4 regions of the Streptomyces sp. NPDC049585 genome follow, and region 4 is predicted to be linked to each of the others. Evidence: riboswitches for the same ligand, from Rfam matches in the RefSeq annotation. Region 4 holds a riboswitch; each other region holds the start of a gene.

What was found. A riboswitch is a leader RNA that binds a small molecule or an ion and turns the genes downstream of it on or off. The one in region 4 is predicted to bind cyclic di-AMP.
Region 1: linked by a shared signal. The riboswitch ahead of AB0K17_RS29665 (M23 family metallopeptidase) and the one ahead of AB0K17_RS28180 (C40 family peptidase) in region 4 are both predicted to bind cyclic di-AMP.
Region 2: linked by a shared signal. The riboswitch ahead of AB0K17_RS28510 (peptidoglycan DD-metalloendopeptidase family protein) and the one ahead of AB0K17_RS28180 (C40 family peptidase) in region 4 are both predicted to bind cyclic di-AMP.
Region 3: linked by a shared signal. The riboswitch ahead of AB0K17_RS13550 (transglycosylase family protein) and the one ahead of AB0K17_RS28180 (C40 family peptidase) in region 4 are both predicted to bind cyclic di-AMP.

The regions. Positions count from the first base shown of each region.
Region 1 covers NZ_JBFAPE010000053.1:21,935-26,276, reverse strand. Annotated here, with positions in the region: gene AB0K17_RS29670 (DEAD/DEAH box helicase) at 1-1,204, shown strand, start outside; cyclic di-AMP (ydaO/yuaA leader) riboswitch at 1,340-1,476, shown strand; gene AB0K17_RS29665 (M23 family metallopeptidase) at 1,662-2,651, shown strand; gene AB0K17_RS29660 (MFS transporter) at 2,760-4,235, shown strand; gene AB0K17_RS29655 (aldo/keto reductase) at 4,297-4,342, shown strand, end outside.
Region 2 covers NZ_JBFAPE010000046.1:4,184-8,525, reverse strand. Annotated here, with positions in the region: gene AB0K17_RS28525 (GNAT family N-acetyltransferase) at 1-197, opposite strand, end outside; gene AB0K17_RS28520 (HPr family phosphocarrier protein) at 352-633, shown strand; gene AB0K17_RS28515 (GntR family transcriptional regulator) at 758-1,429, opposite strand; gene AB0K17_RS28510 (peptidoglycan DD-metalloendopeptidase family protein) at 1,645-2,448, opposite strand; cyclic di-AMP (ydaO/yuaA leader) riboswitch at 2,462-2,621, opposite strand; gene AB0K17_RS28505 (pitrilysin family protein) at 2,821-4,188, opposite strand; gene AB0K17_RS28500 (pitrilysin family protein) at 4,233-4,342, opposite strand, start outside.
Region 3 covers NZ_JBFAPE010000009.1:167,133-171,474, reverse strand. Annotated here, with positions in the region: gene eno (phosphopyruvate hydratase) at 1-243, opposite strand, end outside; gene AB0K17_RS13550 (transglycosylase family protein) at 556-1,305, opposite strand; cyclic di-AMP (ydaO/yuaA leader) riboswitch at 1,310-1,484, opposite strand; gene AB0K17_RS13545 (transglycosylase family protein) at 1,745-2,737, opposite strand; gene AB0K17_RS13540 (cytochrome P450) at 2,928-4,199, opposite strand.
Region 4 covers NZ_JBFAPE010000044.1:11,190-15,531, forward strand. Annotated here, with positions in the region: gene AB0K17_RS28175 (NADP-dependent oxidoreductase) at 1-625, shown strand, start outside; gene AB0K17_RS28180 (C40 family peptidase) at 657-1,130, opposite strand; cyclic di-AMP (ydaO/yuaA leader) riboswitch at 1,134-1,284, opposite strand; gene AB0K17_RS28185 (endo alpha-1,4 polygalactosaminidase) at 1,508-2,392, opposite strand; gene AB0K17_RS28190 (spherulation-specific family 4 protein) at 2,389-3,093, opposite strand; gene AB0K17_RS28195 (NAD(P)-dependent oxidoreductase) at 3,081-3,998, opposite strand; gene AB0K17_RS28200 (sugar phosphate nucleotidyltransferase) at 4,007-4,342, opposite strand, start outside.

The DNA of each region.
Region 1 (4,342 bases), on a different contig from region 4:
CTCCCTCGCCGGACGCGACGTCCTCGGCCGCGGGCGTACCGGTTCCGGCAAGACCCTCGCCTTCGGGCTCGCGCTCCTGGCCCGTACCGCGGGCCGGCGGGCCCGGCCGGGCCGGCCGCTGGCGCTGGTGCTGGTGCCCACCCGTGAGCTCGCGCAGCAGGTCACCGACTCCCTCGCCCCCTACGCGGCCGCCCTGGACCTGCGTACGGTCACCGTCGTCGGTGGACTGTCCATCGGCCGGCAGGCGCAGGCCATCGGCCGTGGCGCCGAGGTCATGGTCGCGACGCCGGGCCGGCTCGCCGACCTGCTCCAGCGCGGCGACTGCGCCCTGGGCGACGTGACCGTCACCGTCCTGGACGAGGCGGACCAGATGGCCGACATGGGCTTCCTGCCCCAGGTCACCCGCCTGCTCGACCAGGTCGCCCCGGGCGGCCAGCGGATGCTGTTCTCCGCGACGCTGGACCGCAACGTCGACCGGCTCGTCCGCCGCTTCCTGACCGACCCCGTCACCCACTCCGTCGACCCCTCGGCGGGCGCGGTGGTCACCATGGAGCACCACCTGCTGCACGTCGCCGACGTGGATGCCAAGCGTGACGTGGTCACCCGGATCGCGGCCCGCGAAGGCCGCGTGATCATGTTCGTGGACACCAAGCGGGGCGCCGACCGGCTGGTCAAGCGCCTGCTGGCGCAGGGCGTGCGCGCCGCGGCGCTGCACGGCGGCAAGAGCCAGCCGCAGCGCAACCGCGTCCTGGAGCAGTTCCGCACCGAGCAGGTGACCGCGCTGATCGCCACGAACGTGGCGGCGCGCGGCATCCACATCGACGGGCTCGACCTCGTCGTCAACATCGACCCGCCCGTCGACCACAAGGACTACCTGCACCGCGGCGGCCGTACGGCCCGGGCCGGCGAGGCGGGCACCGTCGTCACGCTCGTCCTGCCCGAGGAGCGGCGCGACATGCGGCAGATGATGGTGACCGCGCGCATCGCCCCGGCGACGGCCGACGTGCGCCCGCAGGACGCCGAGCTCGTCCGCATCACCGGCGCCCGCGAGCCGAGCGGCATCCCGGTGACGATCGCGGTGCCCGCGCCCCGGCAGGAGCAGTCCCGGCCGGAGCAGCCCCGGCAGGAGCAGTCGCAGCGCCGTCCCGGGCGCGGCCGCACCCGCCCGGCCCGGCGGCGCCGGCCCGCGGGGGAGCGCGCATAACAATTGACGCTCCGTCAGAAAGTTGGAGCGTCAATACGCCTGCGAATTCACCCGTTCGGCTTGGAATCCGGTCGCGATGTCTATTAACGTTCGATAACGCAGCGCGGTCCTGGATACCGCCGCAAGAGGCGGTGCCGCGCGCCTTCGCCGAATCCCGTGAACGGAACCGGGGAACCATCCCTTTGGGGTGAATCGGGCCGCGCACCGGCCCGTAGGAGACCTTCCTGCTCCGAACCCGACAGCTAACCCGGTAGGCGAGTGGGAAGGAAAGGAGTGCGCCCCGGTGGCGTCCAACAGGCACGGTGCCGACGACGGTTCCTACACCGCGTACGACCCTCCGATCGTCCCGGCTTACGCCCCGCCCTACGATCCCGGCGCCACCGACCCCGACGACGAGCTCCCGGCGACGCCGCTCGAGCGCGGCCGGCACCGCGCCGCCAAGCAGCGCGGCGGCACGGTGGCCCGCAGCGGTGCCGTCCTCGGCGTGGGCATGATCGCGGCGGTGGGCGCGGGCGGCATGGCCAGCGCGCAGGACCGCCCGGCGGCCCCCATATCCATGCCCGACCCCGGCCGGAACGCACCCGCCGCACCCGCGGCGGCGTTCACCGACGAAGCCGCCCACGCGGGCGAGGTGCTGCGGGCACGCATCATGCAGCAGGCCGAGCACCAGCAGGAGGCGGCGGAAGCGGCCGTGCAGGCGGCCGAGGCCCGGGCGGCGGCGGAACGGCACCACGCGATGGCCGCGCAGCAGGCGGCACTGGCGGAAGCCGAGGCCAAGGCCAAGGCCGCTGCCGCGGCCCAGGCAGCGGCAGCCCGCGCAGCAGCGGCGCACGCGGCAGCGGCAGCAGTGCCCGCCCAGGCGGCGCCGGCGCCGCAGCAGACTCACCAGGGCCACCAGACCCACCAGACCCACCAGGCCCCGCACGCTGCGCCGCAAGCGCACGCCGGACCGCAAGCGCACGCCGCGCCTCAAGCGCCGCACCGGGCTCCCCAGCAGCACCGGGCACCCCAGCCGCATCGCGCCCCGCAAGCGCCCTCGCAGGCCCGTGGTTCCTTCACCCTCCCTCTCACCTCGTACACCCTCACCGCCGGCTTCGGGCGGGCCGGGGCCATGTGGTCGTCGCATCACCACACCGGCGAGGACTTCGCCGCCCCGACCGGCACTCCGGTGCGGGCCGTGAGCGGGGGTACGGTCACGCAGGCCGGCTGGGCGGGCGCGTACGGCTACCGCGTCGTGCTGACCCTCGGCGACGGTACGGAGGTCTGGTACTGCCACCTGTCGTCGATGGTGATCACCTCGGGCAAGGTCGGTCCCGGCACGGTCATCGGCCGGGTCGGTGCGACCGGCAATGTCACCGGTCCCCATCTGCACCTGGAGGTGCGGCCGGGCGGTGGCGCCCCGGTGGACCCGCTGTCCTGGCTGCGCGACCGGGGCCTGCAGCCGTAGCGCGCGCTCCGCAACCGCAGGGAGGCAGCCGGGTCATAGCGGCGTGGATTCCCCTACGTATCCCGATTTTCCGGGAATGTTATCCGTGTGATCGGGAAATCAGAGGATGTGACGACGACCGCACCGACGATCACCACGTCCGTTCCCGCCCGCCTGGACCGGCTGCCCTGGTCCCGGTGGCACTGGACGGTGGTGATCGGGCTGGGCACCGTCTGGGTGCTGGACGGTCTGGAGGTCACGGTCGTCGGCAACATTGCCGGCCGCCTCTCCGAACAGGGCAGCGGCCTGCCCATCACCTCCGGCGGGGTGACGGGCCTGGCCGCCGCGCTGTATGTGGCGGGGGCGTGTTCCGGGGCGCTGTTCTTCGGCCGGCTCACCGACCTCTTCGGCCGCAAGAAACTCTTCATGGTCACCCTGGCGGTCTATCTGTCGGCGACCGCGCTGACCGCACTGTCGTACTCGTCCTGGTGGTTCTTCGTCTTCCGCTTCATGACGGGCTTCGGCATCGGCGGCGAGTACGCGGCCATCAACTCCGCCATCGACGAACTCATCCCGGCCGCCTACCGCGGCCGCGTCGACCTGATCATCAACGGCAGCTTCTGGCTCGGCGCGATCGCCGGGTCGCTGCTGTCGATCCTGATGCTGGACACGAGCATCTTCGCCAAGGACGTCGGCTGGCGGCTGACCTTCGGGCTCGGCGTCGTCCTGGGCCTGGTGATCCTGCTCGTGCGGCGCCACGTCCCGGAAAGTCCACGCTGGCTGTTCATTCACGGCCGCAGCCCGGAGGCGGAGGAACTGGTCACGGAGATCGAGAAACGCGTCGTCGTGGAGAAGGGCGCCGAGCTGCCGCCCGCGAAGGGGCGTTTCACCATTCGCCAGCGCGAGAGCTTCGGATTCCGGGACATCGCCCGGACCGTCTTCTCCGACTACCGCCGCCGGGCGGTGCTGGGGCTCGCCCTCTTCATCGGACAGGCGTTCCTCTACAACGCCATCACGTTCGGCTTCGGCGCGATCCTCACCCGCTTCTTCGGCGTCTCCACCTCCCGTACCGGCTATTTCTTCGCCGTCATAGCAGTGGGCAACTTCCTGGGCCCGCTCTTCCTCGGCAAGCTCTTCGACACGCTCGGCCGGCGCATCATGATCACCTCGACGTATCTGCTGGCCGGGCTGCTGCTGTTCGCGACCGCCTGGCTCTTCGGCAGCGGCCGGCTCAACGCCGTCACCCTGACCGCGTGCTGGGCCGTCGTGCTCTTCTTCGCCTCGGCCGGAGCGAGCAGTGCGTACCTCACCGTCTCGGAGATCTTCCCGATGGAGACCAGGGCCATGGCCATCGCGTTCTTCTACGCGGTGGGCACAGCGGCGGGCGGCATCAGCGGCCCGCTGCTGTTCGCCGCCCTCACCCACAGCGGCGTCGTCGGGGACACCGTGCTCGCCTTCAGCGTCGGCGCCTCCTTGATGTGCATCGGCGGGGTGGTGGCGGCATTCCTCGCCGTGGCCGCCGAAGGCCGCTCCCTCGAGGACATCGCCACCCCCCTGTCCGTCCACCCTCCCGAGCCCCTACCGGCTCCCGCACCCGCGGACTGACCGAAGACGCAACGCGCACTGACGCGGAATAAGGCTGCCGGTAGGGGCGTTGGGGCATCGCATGGCTGACAACCACCGCACGATCGGCAGTCTCACCGTCCACCCCC
Region 2 (4,342 bases), on a different contig from region 4:
ACGTCCCGGTCGGACAGGCGCGGGTAGGGCGCGAAGAAGCGGTAGTACTTGGACTCGTCCGAGACCTGCTCGTAGAAGCTCACCAGGCGCTGCGCGTCGTCGGGCGCGATGGGGCGGATCTGGGCGATGCCGCCGTCGCGCAGCACGACGTCCGCCTCCCAGTGGGCCGGGTACGCGTGCTCGGGCGGCGTCTGCATGGGGCCAGGGTAAGGCCGCCCGCCGACAGCCGGCCCGGGCCGGGCGGGCCCGTGTCCACGGGCCGGACGGCGCAGCCGGGCGGGCGGGCCGGGGCACCGTGGCCCCCGTGCCACAATGGTCTAGACAACCACTGTCGACTCGAAGGGCAACACCATGGTTGAGCGCCGCGTCAACGTCGGCTGGGCCGAGGGCCTGCACGCCCGGCCCGCGTCGATCTTCGTCCGTGCGGCGACCGCCGCCGGCGTCCCCGTGACGATCGCCAAGGCGGACGGCAACCCCGTCAACGCCGCGTCCATGCTCGCCGTGCTGGGCCTGGGCGCCCAGGGTGGCGAGGAGATCGTCCTGGCCACCGAGGCCGAGGGTGCCGAGGCCGCGCTCGACCGCCTGGCCAAGCTGGTCGCCGAGGGGCTCGAGGAGCTTCCGGAGACCGTCTGATCCACGGATCCGACCACAACCTTCCGCGGCGGGGCCGCGGCGACCCGCACCGCGGCCGCCGCGGCCCCTTCGTGTTGCGTTCCGTAGGGGCGCCCGTGGTCTTGGCGGACTCGTGCGCAGGCTGCTACGCAGGCCGCAGGCGGAACTCGCCGGGCGGCCGCCCGGCCCTGCGGGTGGCGAGCTCCCGGGCCCGCTCGGCATCGCCGCGGGCCACCGCGTCCACCAGCGCCCCGCACGTCTCCCACGCCTCCAGCGGGCGCACCGGCGGCACCGGCACGTACACCCAGGCGATCTTGCGGCGCAACTGGGTGAGGAGCGCGGCGAGGCTGGGGCTGCCGGAGGCCTGGGCGAGGGTCTCGTCGAACCAGTCGCCGAGCCGGCACAGCTCCCCCACCCGGTCCGCGCGGGCCCGGTCGCGGCCCAGCCGGACCAGCCCGCGCAGCACCTTCAGGTGCGCCTCGGTGCGCCGCTGCGCGGCCCGCGCGGCCCCCAGCGGCTCCAGCAGGGCGCGGACGTCCAGCAGGTCGGCGGCCTCGCGCTCGCTGGGCTCGGCTACGCAGGCGCCCGCGTGGCGGCGGGTGGTGACGAACCCTTCGGAGGCGAGGGTGCGCAGGGCCTCGCGCACGGGGACCCGGGAGACGCCGTAGCGGCGGGCGAGGAGTTCCTCGACGAGCCTGCTGCCGGGCGGGTGGACGCCCGCGACGATGTCGTCGCGGATGGCGGCGCACACGGCGTGCGCGGACAGCCGGCGGGCGCCCTCCCGGACTCCGCCGCCGGTGGGTCCGGGGAAGGTCACCGTGCCGGCGCCGTCGCCGTTCACGAACGGTCTCTCATCGCTGCACCTCCGGATGTGCCCCGTCGCCTGACGCCCATTCAGCGACTCTATGCGAGCCGGCTGGGCATTTCCGATGGCGCCTCCTGCCGCACGGACACCTTTCGGCCAGCCCGTACGGTGCACGAAGGCCCCGGCCGCAGGGGCCGGGGCCTTGTTCGCGTCGGGCGCGGGGGCCGTCAGACGTTGACGCCGTGCGAGGCCAGGTAGGCGATCGGGTCGATGTCGGAGCCGTAGGTCGGGGCCGTGCGGGCCTCGAAGTGCAGGTGCGGGCCGGTGACGTTGCCGGTGGCGCCGGACAGGCCGATCTGCTGGCCGGGGGTGACCGACTGGCCGACCGAGACGTCGATGGACGACAGGTGGGCGTACTGCGTGTACGTGCCGTCGGCCATCTGGATCACGACGTTGTTGCCGTAGGCGCCGCCCCAGCCGGCCTCGACGATCGTGCCCATGCCGACCGCGTGCACCGAGGTGCCGGTCTCGGCGTGGAAGTCGATGCCGGTGTGGCTGCCGGAGGACCACAGGCCACTGGAGGCCTTGTAGGAGGTCGAGACGTAGGAGCTGTCGAGCGGGCTGACGAACGTCCCCAGGCGCTTGCGCTCGGCGTCGCGGGCGGCACGCTCCTTGGCGGCGCGCTCCTCGTCGAGCTTGCGCTGGGCCTCCTCGGCGCGCTGCTTGGCCTCGGCGGCCAGCCTCTTGGCGTTGGTCTCGGCCTGCTGACGGGCGTTGGCCTCGTCGGCGATGCCGCGCTGGGTCTCGGCCTGGGCGTCGACGTTGCCGGCCATGACGTCACCGATGACGACGGCCTGGCTCAGGCCGGTGTCCTCGGGGCGCTGGGAGTCGTCGGAGGCGGCGAAGGCCGGGGCGGCGACACCGGCGACCACACCGGCGGCGGTCAGCGTGGCGATACCCGCGACATTGGCGCCCACGCGCACGGCGCGGCTCGGACGACGGTGCTTCCCGGTGGGACGGGTGAACGACATGGCTGTCGCTGATCCTTTCCTTCCTTCTCGCCTACCGGGTTAGCTGACGGGTTCGGAGCAGGAAGGTCTCCTACGGTCCCCTCGTGAAAGGGAACCGATTCACCCCAGGGGACTTTGGGTCCCCGGCTCCCTGCGACCCCGGGGGGCCGCGTGGGACTCGGCGATGGCTGCCCGGGACCGCGGTTTGCGGCTCCGATCTGACGGACTGCCGAGCTGACGCTAATCGCCTTCAGATTCGATCGGCAAACAGAAGTGGGTTTTTATGACGTACGCCACACGACCAACACGCAACCACCGCCTGAAAGTGGACATAAAGGTGGCGCGTGGGTCCCCCTGGGACCCACGCGCCACCTCAGTCGAACTGATGCTCCGTCAGGCCGAGATCACCGTCACCGGGCCGATGCCCAGCGCCTTCACGGGCTCGGCGATCTGCGCCGCGTCACCGACGAGCACCGTCACCAGCCGGTCCGCCGGGAAGGCGCTCACGACGGCGGCCGTGGCCTCCACCGTGCCGGTCTGCGCGAGGCGTTCGTACAGATGCCCCTGGAAGTCGTCCGGCAGGAACTGCTCGACCTGGTCGGCGAGCGTGCCGGCGACGGCGGCCGCCGTCTCGTACTTCAGCGGGGCGACGCCCACCAGGTTCTGCACGGCGACGTCGCGCTCCTGGTCCGTCAGACCCTCGGCGGCCAGCGTGCGCAGCACCGTCCACAGGTCCTCGAGGGCGGGACCGGTGTTGGGGGTGTCGACGGAGCCGCTGATGGCGAGCAGGGAGACGCCGGTGCCCTCGGGCGAGGACAGCAGCACCTGGCCGAAGGAGCGCACGCCGTAGGTGTACCCCTTCTCCTCGCGCAGGACGCGGTCCAGCCGCGAGGTGAGGGTGCCGCCGAGGCAGTACGTGCCGAGGACCTGGGCCGGCCAGACGCGGTCGTGCCGGTCGGAGCCGGTGCGCCCGATCAGCAGCTGGGTCTGCACCGCACCGGGACGGTCGACGATGACGACGCGGCCGGTGTCGTCGGCGGTGACGGGCTGCGGGGCGCGCCGCTGCGCCGGCGCGCCCGTCCACGCGCCCAGCGACTGCTCCAGGACGTGGTCGAGGTCGGTGCCGGTGAAGTCGCCGACGACCACGGCGGTGGCCGCGGCGGGCCGCACATGGGCCTCGTAGAAGGCGCGCACGGCGGCGGCGTCGATGCGCTCGACCGTCTCCTGGCTGCCCTGGCGCGGCCGGGACATCCGGACGTCGGCCGGGAAGAGCTCGGCGGCCAGCGCCATGGCCGCCCGGCGGGCGGGGTTGGCCAGCTCGTGCGGGATCTCGTCGAGGCGGTTGCGCACCAGGCGCTCGATCTCGCCGTCGGGGAAGGCCGGGGCGCGCAGGGCGTCGGCCAGCAGGCCGAGGGCCTTGGGCAGCCGGGAGGCCGGCACCTCCAGGGACAGCCGTACGCCCGGGTGGTCGGCGTGGGCGTCGAGGGTGGCCCCGCAGCGCTCCAGCTCCGCGGCGAACTCCTCGGCGCTGAGCTTGTCGGTGCCCTCGGAGAAGGCGCGGGCCATGATCGTGGCGACGCCGTCCAGGCCCTCGGGCTCGGCGGCCAGCGGGACGTCCAGGACGATCTCGACGGCGATGACCTGCTGCCCGGGGCGGTGGCAGCGCAGCACGGTCAGGCCGTTGGGCAGCTGCCCGCGCTCGGGGGCCGGGAAGGCCCAGGGGGTGGGCAGGCCCGGCTTGGGCTGGGGGTGGAACACCATCGAGGGGCCGGCGGTGTCCGTCGTGCTCGCGGCTACGGCGTCGCTCACTGGGCCGTCTCCTCTTCTTCGATCTCGGTGGCGTTCTTGATGGTGTCCTCGTCGACCGTGGGCGCGGTCTGCGGCGTGGGCTCGTAGACCAGCACGGCACGGTTGT
Region 3 (4,342 bases), on a different contig from region 4:
GCCGACCAGCTCCGGGCCGATCTGCTCGATCACGGCGAGGACGGCCTTCTCGACGCCCTTGCCGAGGTAGCGGTCCGGGTCGCCGTCACGCAGCTCGATGGCCTCGAAGGCGCCGGTGGAGGCGCCGGACGGCACGGCGGCACGGCCCGTGGAGCCGTCGTCGAGGCCGACCTCGACCTCGACCGTGGGGTTGCCTCGCGAGTCGAGGATCTCGCGAGCTACGACGACGTCGATGGACGGCACGAGGGTCTCCTTCGTGTGTGTCTGGAGTTCTGCACCACGAGCCTAACGGGCCCCGCGGGCTCTCCCCGCGCTGGACCGGGCCACGGGCCGAAAATTGGCACAAATGCCGATATCACGGGATGAAAACCCAGTATGTTCGCTCAACGGACAGTCGACGGGGCGCGGCCGGCACGGCGGCTCGAACGGCGAAGCCCCGCTCCGGTGCGGCTCGGGGGGAAGCGCAGCGAAGCGGGGCGGTCGTACGGCCGGTCGTCGTGCGGCCGGGCGGCCATGGGCCGCCCGGCACCTTCGATCGGCTTCGATCGACTCCGGTCAGTGCAGGTGCAGCTGCTGACCGGGGAAGATCAGGTCGGCGTTGTCGATGACGTCCTTGTTGAGGTCGTAGAGCTTCGCCCAGCCACCGCGCACCTTCTGCGCGTCGGCGATGGTCCCGAGGGTGTCGCCCTCCTTGACCTTGTACTCGCCGGTGCCCTGCTTGACCTCGCGCGGGGCGGCCTTCTTGGCCTCCGCCTTGGCCTCCGCGGCCTCGTCGTCGGCGTCCGACTCCCGGGTGACCTTCTTCGGAGCGCTGTGGCGCTCGCTGCGGTCCGAGTGGTTCTTGGTGGAGTGGGCGCCCTCGGCGGAGGTGGTCTTGCGGGTCTTCTTGGCGGAGGCGGAGCCGGAGTCGTCGGAGGGGTCGACGTCGGCCTTGGCGCCGCCGGAGCGCAGACCGCCCTCACCCGCGCAGCCCCAGGCGCCCGGGCCCTGCATGGCCAGCAGCCGCTCGGCGGTGGCGATCTGCTGGGCCTTGGTGGCGAGGTCGGCGCGCGGGGCGTACTTGGTGCCGCCCGCGGCCTTCCAGGAGTCGTTCGAGAACTGCAGGCCGCCGTAGTAGTTGTTGCCGTTGTTGAGGTGCCAGTTGCCGCTGGACTCGCACTGGGCGACCTTGTCCCAGGTGGAGACGGAGGCGGCGTTGGCGGAGGTCGCGACCATCAGTGGGGCGGCGACCGCGGCGCCGGTGACGCCGGCGAGCGTGACGATTCGGACGGCCTTGGACGGACGACGGTGCTTGCCCTTGGACATAAGTCGTTTTCCTCACCGACGCCTACGAGGTGAGCTGTCGGGTTCGGGCTGTGAGACTGCCCGGCCCGGTGCGAGCACCGGGCTTCACCCCAAGCCGTCCGTCCCTGCGGTCTGCCGACCGCCGGTCCGTCCGGCGCCTACCTTGGTTCCCCCGCTCCTGCCTACGGCGCTTGCGCGACGACTCCCCCGGCCGCCGGCAGGATTCGGCGTGGCGACCGTGGTGCTCGCGATGGCGAGCGGTGAAGACGGTAAGCACAGGCGGCCTGCGGGTTCAAACCCCACTTTTCAGCCAAGGCCGCCATCGGTTACCGCGGGAAACCTGACGTTTCCGCAGGTGGCCCTGGGTAGACGCAAATCGGACGGACGCTCTCCGCCGCCGAGTCGAAGAGACCCATGTCTCACTTTCGACTGGAACGGACATTCGGCCCTTTCCGCATGGCTATTGACGGATATCCAGGCGCTGACCAGGACGGATAAGGTCCGGATCAGTTCCGACAACTTTTTCGTTCTTCTGATACAGCGTCTGCCAGCCGCCGGCGACCGAGTGCTCCTGGGCGATCACTGACAGGTTGTCACCGGGCTGCACGGTGTAGTCGTTTGCGGCCGGGATGCCCGGCCGGGAATCGCCCCCGCGCGAGGGTCGCTGTGCGCCGTCGTCCGGGCCGTTCGGGGTCGCGCGGTGGCGCCCCGAGCCCTCCGCCGCGCCGGCGTCCCCGGCGGACGCGCCGTCGGCTCCCGGCGTGCCCGACGGGCTCGCGGAGCCGTCGGCCGGAGCCGACGGGAGGTCGGTGCCGGGCTCCTTGCGGTGCTTGCCCTGCCCGGCGTCCGGCGTGCCGCTCGCGGGAGCTGACGGGGTGCCACCGGCGTCCGGCGTCGCACCGGAGGGCGCACCGGACTGGCCGGGCGCGGGCGTGGACGACCCGGACGGCGACGTCGACGGCGATGCGGACGGCGTCCCCGACGGCGCCGAAGGCGTGGGGGTGGCGTCGGGGGCATGCGAGGCGTCCGGAGCGGGCGAGCCGTGCTCCGGCGCGGGCTTGGTCGTGTGCTCCGGTGTCCGGCTGCGCTCCGGGGCCGGCGGCGGGGTGGCCTTGGTGCCCGGGTCGACCTCGGGCGCCCGCTCGCTGCGGGTCAGACCCGCGCCCTCGCCGCAGCTCGTCCACGGGCCGGAGCCCTGCGACTTGAGGATGCTCTCGGCGATGGCGATCTGCTCGGAACGACTCGCGAGGTCGGGCCGGGGCGCGTACGAGATGCCGCCGTGCTGCTCCCACAACTCCTGGGTGATCTGCAGGCCGCCGAAGAAGCCGTTGCCCTGGTTGGCGCTCCACATCCCCCCGCTCTCGCACTGGGCGACCTTGTCCCAGGTGCCCGCGTCGGCCGCGGTGGCGGTGGTGGCAGCCAGCAGCGGCATGGCGACGCTGGCTCCCGTCACCCCCGCCGCGAGCACGATGGCGGGGACCTGACGGGGACGGCGATGTCTACCAGTGCCTGAGCGCATGTTCGGGCCCTCTCGGGTAGGCGGCTTCGGATGGTCGTCGAACATAGCGACGGCCCCCCGGAGTCACAACCCGGTGTAGCGGAGGTCACGCTGCGATAACTGCGAGGTGACCGGACGTCATGCGCTAAGGGCATGCAGGCGCCTGCGCGGGCGGACGCGCCGTGAATTCCACGGGCAGCGTGCGCAGGCCGCGCATGATCAGGCCGCCGCGCCAGCGCAGGTCGTCCGGCTCGGCGGCGAGCCGGAGGTCGGGCAGTCTGCGCAGCAGGGTGGCGAGCGCGGTCTGCCCTTCGAGGCGGGCGAGCGGTGCGCCGAGACAGTAATGGATGCCGTGTCCGTAGCCCAAGTGCTGGTTGTCGCGCCGGGAGAGGTCCAGGACGTCGGGATCGGCGAACCGTTCGGGGTCGCGGTCCGCGGCCGCCAGCACCACCAGGACGGGGTCGCCCTCGGCGATCCGCTGCCCGCCGATGACCAGGTCCTGGGTGGCGAAACGCCAGGTCGCAAGCTCTACGGGGCCGTCGTAGCGCAGCAGTTCCTCGACCCCCGTGGCGAGCAGCGACGCGTCCCCCTCGGCGAGGGCGCGCTGCAGGCGTTCGCGTTGTTCGGGGTGGCGCAGCAGCGCGTAGGTTCCGTTACCGATCAGGTTCACAGTTGTTTCGAAACCGGCGAAAAGAAGAATGAAGGCCATGGCGGCGGCCTCGTTCTCGGTGAGGTGCTCGCCGTGGTCGCTCGCCCTGATCAGTCCCGAGATGAGGTCGTCGCCCAGATCCTCCCGCTTCCGGTGGATCAGTTCCGCGAGATAGGTGCGCATCTTCTTCACCGAGCGCGCCACCCCGCCGCGCGGCCCGCCCCCGTGCCGGATCATCATTCCGGCCCAGTCGCGGAAGTCGTCCTGGTCCTCCGGCGGGACGCCGAGCATGTCGCAGATGGCGTAGATGGGCAGCGGGAAGGCGAACTCGTGAATGAGGTCCGCCGCGCCCTTCTCGCAGAAGCCGTCGATGAGCCGGTCGGTGAGCTCCTGCACCCGGGGCGCGAACTCCGCGACCCGGCGCGGGGTGAACGCCTTGGAGACCAGGCGGCGCAGCCGGGTGTGGTCCGGCGGGTCGATGTTGAGCAGGTGCGTCATCAGGTTGGCGCTGCGCTCGCCGGGGATGCCGACCTTGCCCTTGCCGTGGGCGTGCTCCGAGTGGTGCACGGGGTTCTTCGACAGCCGCTGGTCGGCGAGCGCCTGCCGGGCGTCGGCGTACCGCGTGACCAGCCATGCCTCGACCCCGCTGGGCAGCTCCGTCCTGTGGACGGGCGCGTGCTCGCGCAGCCAGGCGTACGCCGGGTACGGGTCGCTGGCGAACTCCCAGGTGAAGAGCTTCGGGGCAGGGGGCGTGGGATTCTCGTGCACGCCCCCGACGCTAACGGGTGCGGTGCCCCGCAGGGCGCCCAGGCCGTGCCCCGTAGGGGCACGGGGAGTGCCCGTTCTGCGGCTGCCGCCGCGTGGGCGCGACAAGCCACCATGCGCCCGCACGTGCGCGTTCGGCTGCAGGC
Region 4 (4,342 bases):
GGCCCGGGAGGACCAGGTCGTGGTCAAGCCCGTCTCGCTCGCCTGGGAGGAGGCGGCCGCCCTGCCGGTGGCCGCCGAGACGGCCCGGCGGGTGATGGAGCTGCTGGACCTCGGCGACGGCGAGACGCTGCTCGTCCACGGCGCCGCCGGGGGCGTGGGCACCCTGGCCGTGCAGTTCGCCCGGGCCCGCGGGGTGCGGGTCATCGGCACGGCGAGCGAGTCCAACCACGCCTACCTGCGCGGCCTCGGCGCGATCCCGGTGACGTACGGGCAGGGGCTCGCCGAGCGGGTGCGCGAGGCGGCCGCCCCCGGCCGGGTGGACGCGGCGCTGGACGCCGTGGGCAAGGGCGATGCCGTGTGGGTGTCCGTCGAGGTGACCGGCGGCGCCGACCGGGTGGTGTCGATCGCCGACGCCGAGGGTGCCCGGCTGCACGGGGCCCGCTTCAGTTCCGGCGGCCGGGAGGTGCGGCCGGTGCCCGCGCTGAACGAGGCGCTCGCCCTGCACGAGGCGGGACTGCTGCAGCTGCCCGTCCACCGCATCTACCGCCTGGAGGAGGCGGCCGACGCCCACCGGGAGAGCGAGCACGGCCACCTCACCGGCAAGATCGTCCTCGCCGTCGCCTGACGGCGGCCGGCGAGGACGGGGGTGTTCGGTCCTAGCCCACGCGGCCGTACCAGACGCTGCCGGTCCAGATGCGCTCCTTGCGCACGGTGGTGCCCGGCTTGGGGGCGTGCCAGATCGTGTTGCTACCCGCGTAGATGCCGACGTGGTAGACGTTGCTGCCCGAGTGGAAGAACACCAGGTCGCCCGGTGTGCGGGAGCCGGCGGAGATGTGCCGGGTGCGGTTGTACTGGTCGGCGGCGGTGCGCGGCAGGCTCTTGCCCGCCTTCTTGAACGAGTACAGGGTCAGGCCCGAGCAGTCGAAGCGGTTGGGGCCGGTGGCGCCCCACTGGTAGGGGGAGCCGGCCTTGGAGGCCGCGACCCTCAGGGCCTGCTCGCCGGTGGTCGCCGCGGAGGCGCCGGGGGCGAGGCCGGGAACGAGGACCGATGCCGCGATGGTGGCGGCGGTCAGGGCCGACGCGGTGCCGGCCCGGGAAACGAGTGCAGGTATGCGAGGCAATGCAGACATGCCACAGCCCTTCGGCATCCGCCTGCGAAAGATGACCTGTCGGGTTCGGGCTGCGAAGTTGCCCGGCCAGTGTCTGGCTTCACCCCAAGGACCACCGCGTTCGTGGTCCGTACCGCTTGGGTCTCCCGCTCCTGCCGATCGACGAATCGATTCCGCACCCGGTGCGGCGGCAGGACTCGGCGTTCCGCCCGGGTGGCCCGCCTCGGTGACGGGATCTTGTGTTCGACGAGAGATCCTGCACCATCGCCCGCCCGGATCCCGCACCCGCAGCGGCATCTGTGAACTTCTTCACTTCGGGCGAAACGGTGCAACCATCGCCTGTCCATACCGCCTGTCCTGCAACGAAAGGCGGGCTACCGCCGGTAGCCGACCACCCGTCAGCACGGCTCGCGCGAGGCGTCCAGCTCCAGCTTCTTGCGCATCGAACTCAGCCCCAGCCGCTTCGCCTCGCCGCAGAACTTCTCCGTCGGCAGGTCGTATTCGACGTGGAAGACCGCTTTGTTCTGCTTGATGAAGGGCGTCAGCTTTTCGCACTCCTTGTACTGCGCGCACTGCTCGTTCACCGCGAAGTCGAAGTCGCCCACCAGTGCCGGAATCTGCTCCAGGTCGTTCTTCAGCCCCACCGCGAGCCCGCGCTCGTGCGCCAGCCGCGCCAGCATCCGGTTGAACGCCAGCTGGTGGGCGGCCGTCAGCGGAAAGCCCGTGCCGTTGCGGAAACCCTCCGTCAGATCCGGCTCGACCGCGTCGAAGCCCTTCTGACGGCACATGTCCATGCGGGCCGCCATGAGCGGACGCAGCGCGTCCAGACGGCGGATGTCCAGCCACTTCTCGCCGTCCCAGCCCTTGTTCTTCCGGCCCAGCAGCCCCTTGGGGAACGCGTCCTTGTCCGGCCGGAAGTCCTCCCACGCACCGGCGTTGATGTAACAGATCACCTTCCGGCCGCGGGCATGCAGCGCCGCCACGGTGGCCGCCGTGTTCTCGAAGCCGTCGATGTCGTAGACGGGCACGTCGAGGGAGGTGTCGGCCTCGCCGAGCTTCCCGCCCAGCTGCCACTGCCAGGCCGTGCCCGGGCGCGGTTGCCAGCGCTCACCGGGCCGTCCCGAGGGGGTCGGCGCACCGGCCGTGGGGCTTGCGTCCGGCGCGGTGGCCGTCGGCTTCCCCTCCGGCTCGGCGTCCTCGTCGTCCCCCGGCGCCGACGAGCAGCTCGCCAGCACCAGCAGCAGCACGCCCAGCAGCCCGGCCCGTAGGCGCCGGTCCTTCACCGCGTTCCTCCCCGTTCGTGTTCCCGTACCTCCTGCGCACCGGCCGGCGGCGGGGCGCTGCGCCAGGGGTTCGCGCCCGTGCCCGGTACGGCGCAGTGCACGCCCGCGCCGCGGAGGGCGGCCGTGCGCGCCACCTCGTGCGCCCGCCCCTCGGGCACCGCGTGCACCAAGTGGCAGAACCGCTGCGGCGGGTGGTCGGCCGTCCAGGCCGGCACCCGCGCCCGGCGGTAGTCCTCCCACGTCCCCTCGAAGGTCACCAGCACGTCGGCCAGCTCCGCGTACCCGGGGTCCGGGTGCGTGCCGGGGTTGAGCACGGCGCTGCGGGCGCCCAGCACCTTCGCGGCCAGCACCAGCCGGCGGTAGCGGGGCAGATGGGCGGCGTGCACCGGCACCTGGTCGAGGAAGACGCCGTCCACCTCGTACCACCGGCGGTGCCGTCGCACGTCGGCGACCACGGCGCGGGTGCGCCGCCGGCCGTACCCGGTGTCGACGTACCCGAGCAGCGCGACGCCCGCGGCGCGCAGCCGTCCGGCCGCCGCACGGAAGGCCGGATCCGGCCGGTCGCCGGGACCGTCGGCCGCGTTGAGCACCACCGCGTGCAGGCGCGGGGCCTCGCGCAGCAGGGCCTCCCAGGCCTCGGGCCCCTCGCCGGGATGGACGTACAGCGGGACCAGCAGCCGCCCGGACGTCACCGGAGGCATTCCTCGGGCCGGTCGCGGACCTCGGCCCACAGATCCGCCAGGGACTCCTCCAGCGAACGGCGCGCCGTCCACCCCAGGCTGCGGGTGACGGCGGTGGTGTCGGCCTGCTGCCAGGGCACGGCGGCCGAGCGCGGCGAGCCGTCGCCCTGCTCGTCGACGCGCTCGCCCACGGGCCCGGTGAAGCCGCCCGCCCGCAGCAGCCCCTCGGCGACGTCCCGCACGAGGCGGGCCGTGCCGCTGCCGACGTTGAGGACGGCGGGCAGCGGCCGGGGGGCGGTCACGGCCCGGGCGACGGCCTCCGCGACGTCCCGTACGTCCACGAAGTCGCGGTACGCCGACAGGTCGCCCGTCTTCACCCGGCCGTCGGGTCCCGCCGCGCGCAGCGCGCCGGCCAGCCGGCCGGGCAGGGAGGCGGCCGGGGCGCCGGGGCCGACGGGGTTGAACACCCGCAGCACCACCGCGTCCAGGCCGGATCCGGTCACCGCGAGGGTGCCGGCGAGCTTGCTCGCGCCGTACAGCCCGGCCGGGCGCACCGGGCCGGCCTCGGCCGCCGGCCGGTGGCCGTCCGCCGGACCGTACTCGGCCGCCGAGCCCAGGTGCACCAGGCGCGCGTCGGGAGCCGCCGCGTGCAGGGCCTCGCACAGCAGCGCGGGGCCGCGGGCGTTGACGCCGGTGAGGGCCAGGGCGCTGCCGCCCACCACCCCCGCGCAGTTGACGACGGCGTCGGGGGCCGCGCCGCGCAGCGCGGAGATCAGCCGGTCCGGGTACGTGGCCGAGAGGTCGAGGGGAAGGGCGGCGCGCGGGGAGCGGCCGCCCTCGAGCACCAGCGCGCCCGGCAGGGCACGCAGGCGCTCGGCGACGTGCTGGCCCAGGAAGCCGGTCGCGCCGAGGAGAAGGATGCGCACGGGGCCGGTCACACTCCCTTGATCAGCATGTCGCGGCGGACGGCGAACTCCGCGTTCGCCCGGTCGTAGTCGTCGGGCCGGCCGATGTCCAGCCAGTACCCGCCGAAATCATAGGCGCGCGGCGGGGTGCCGGCCTCCAGCAGGTCCAGCACCAACTCGTCGAAGCCCAGCGGCAGACCGGGCGTGTAGCGGCCGAGCGCCTCGCGGCTGACACCGTAGACGCCCATGGAGACCCGGTAGTCCATGCTGGGCTTCTCGGTGAAGGCCACGACCCGGTCGGCCTCCGTGGTCAGCACCCCGAAGTCGATGCTGACCCGGCGCGGATAGGTGGCGATGGTCAGCGG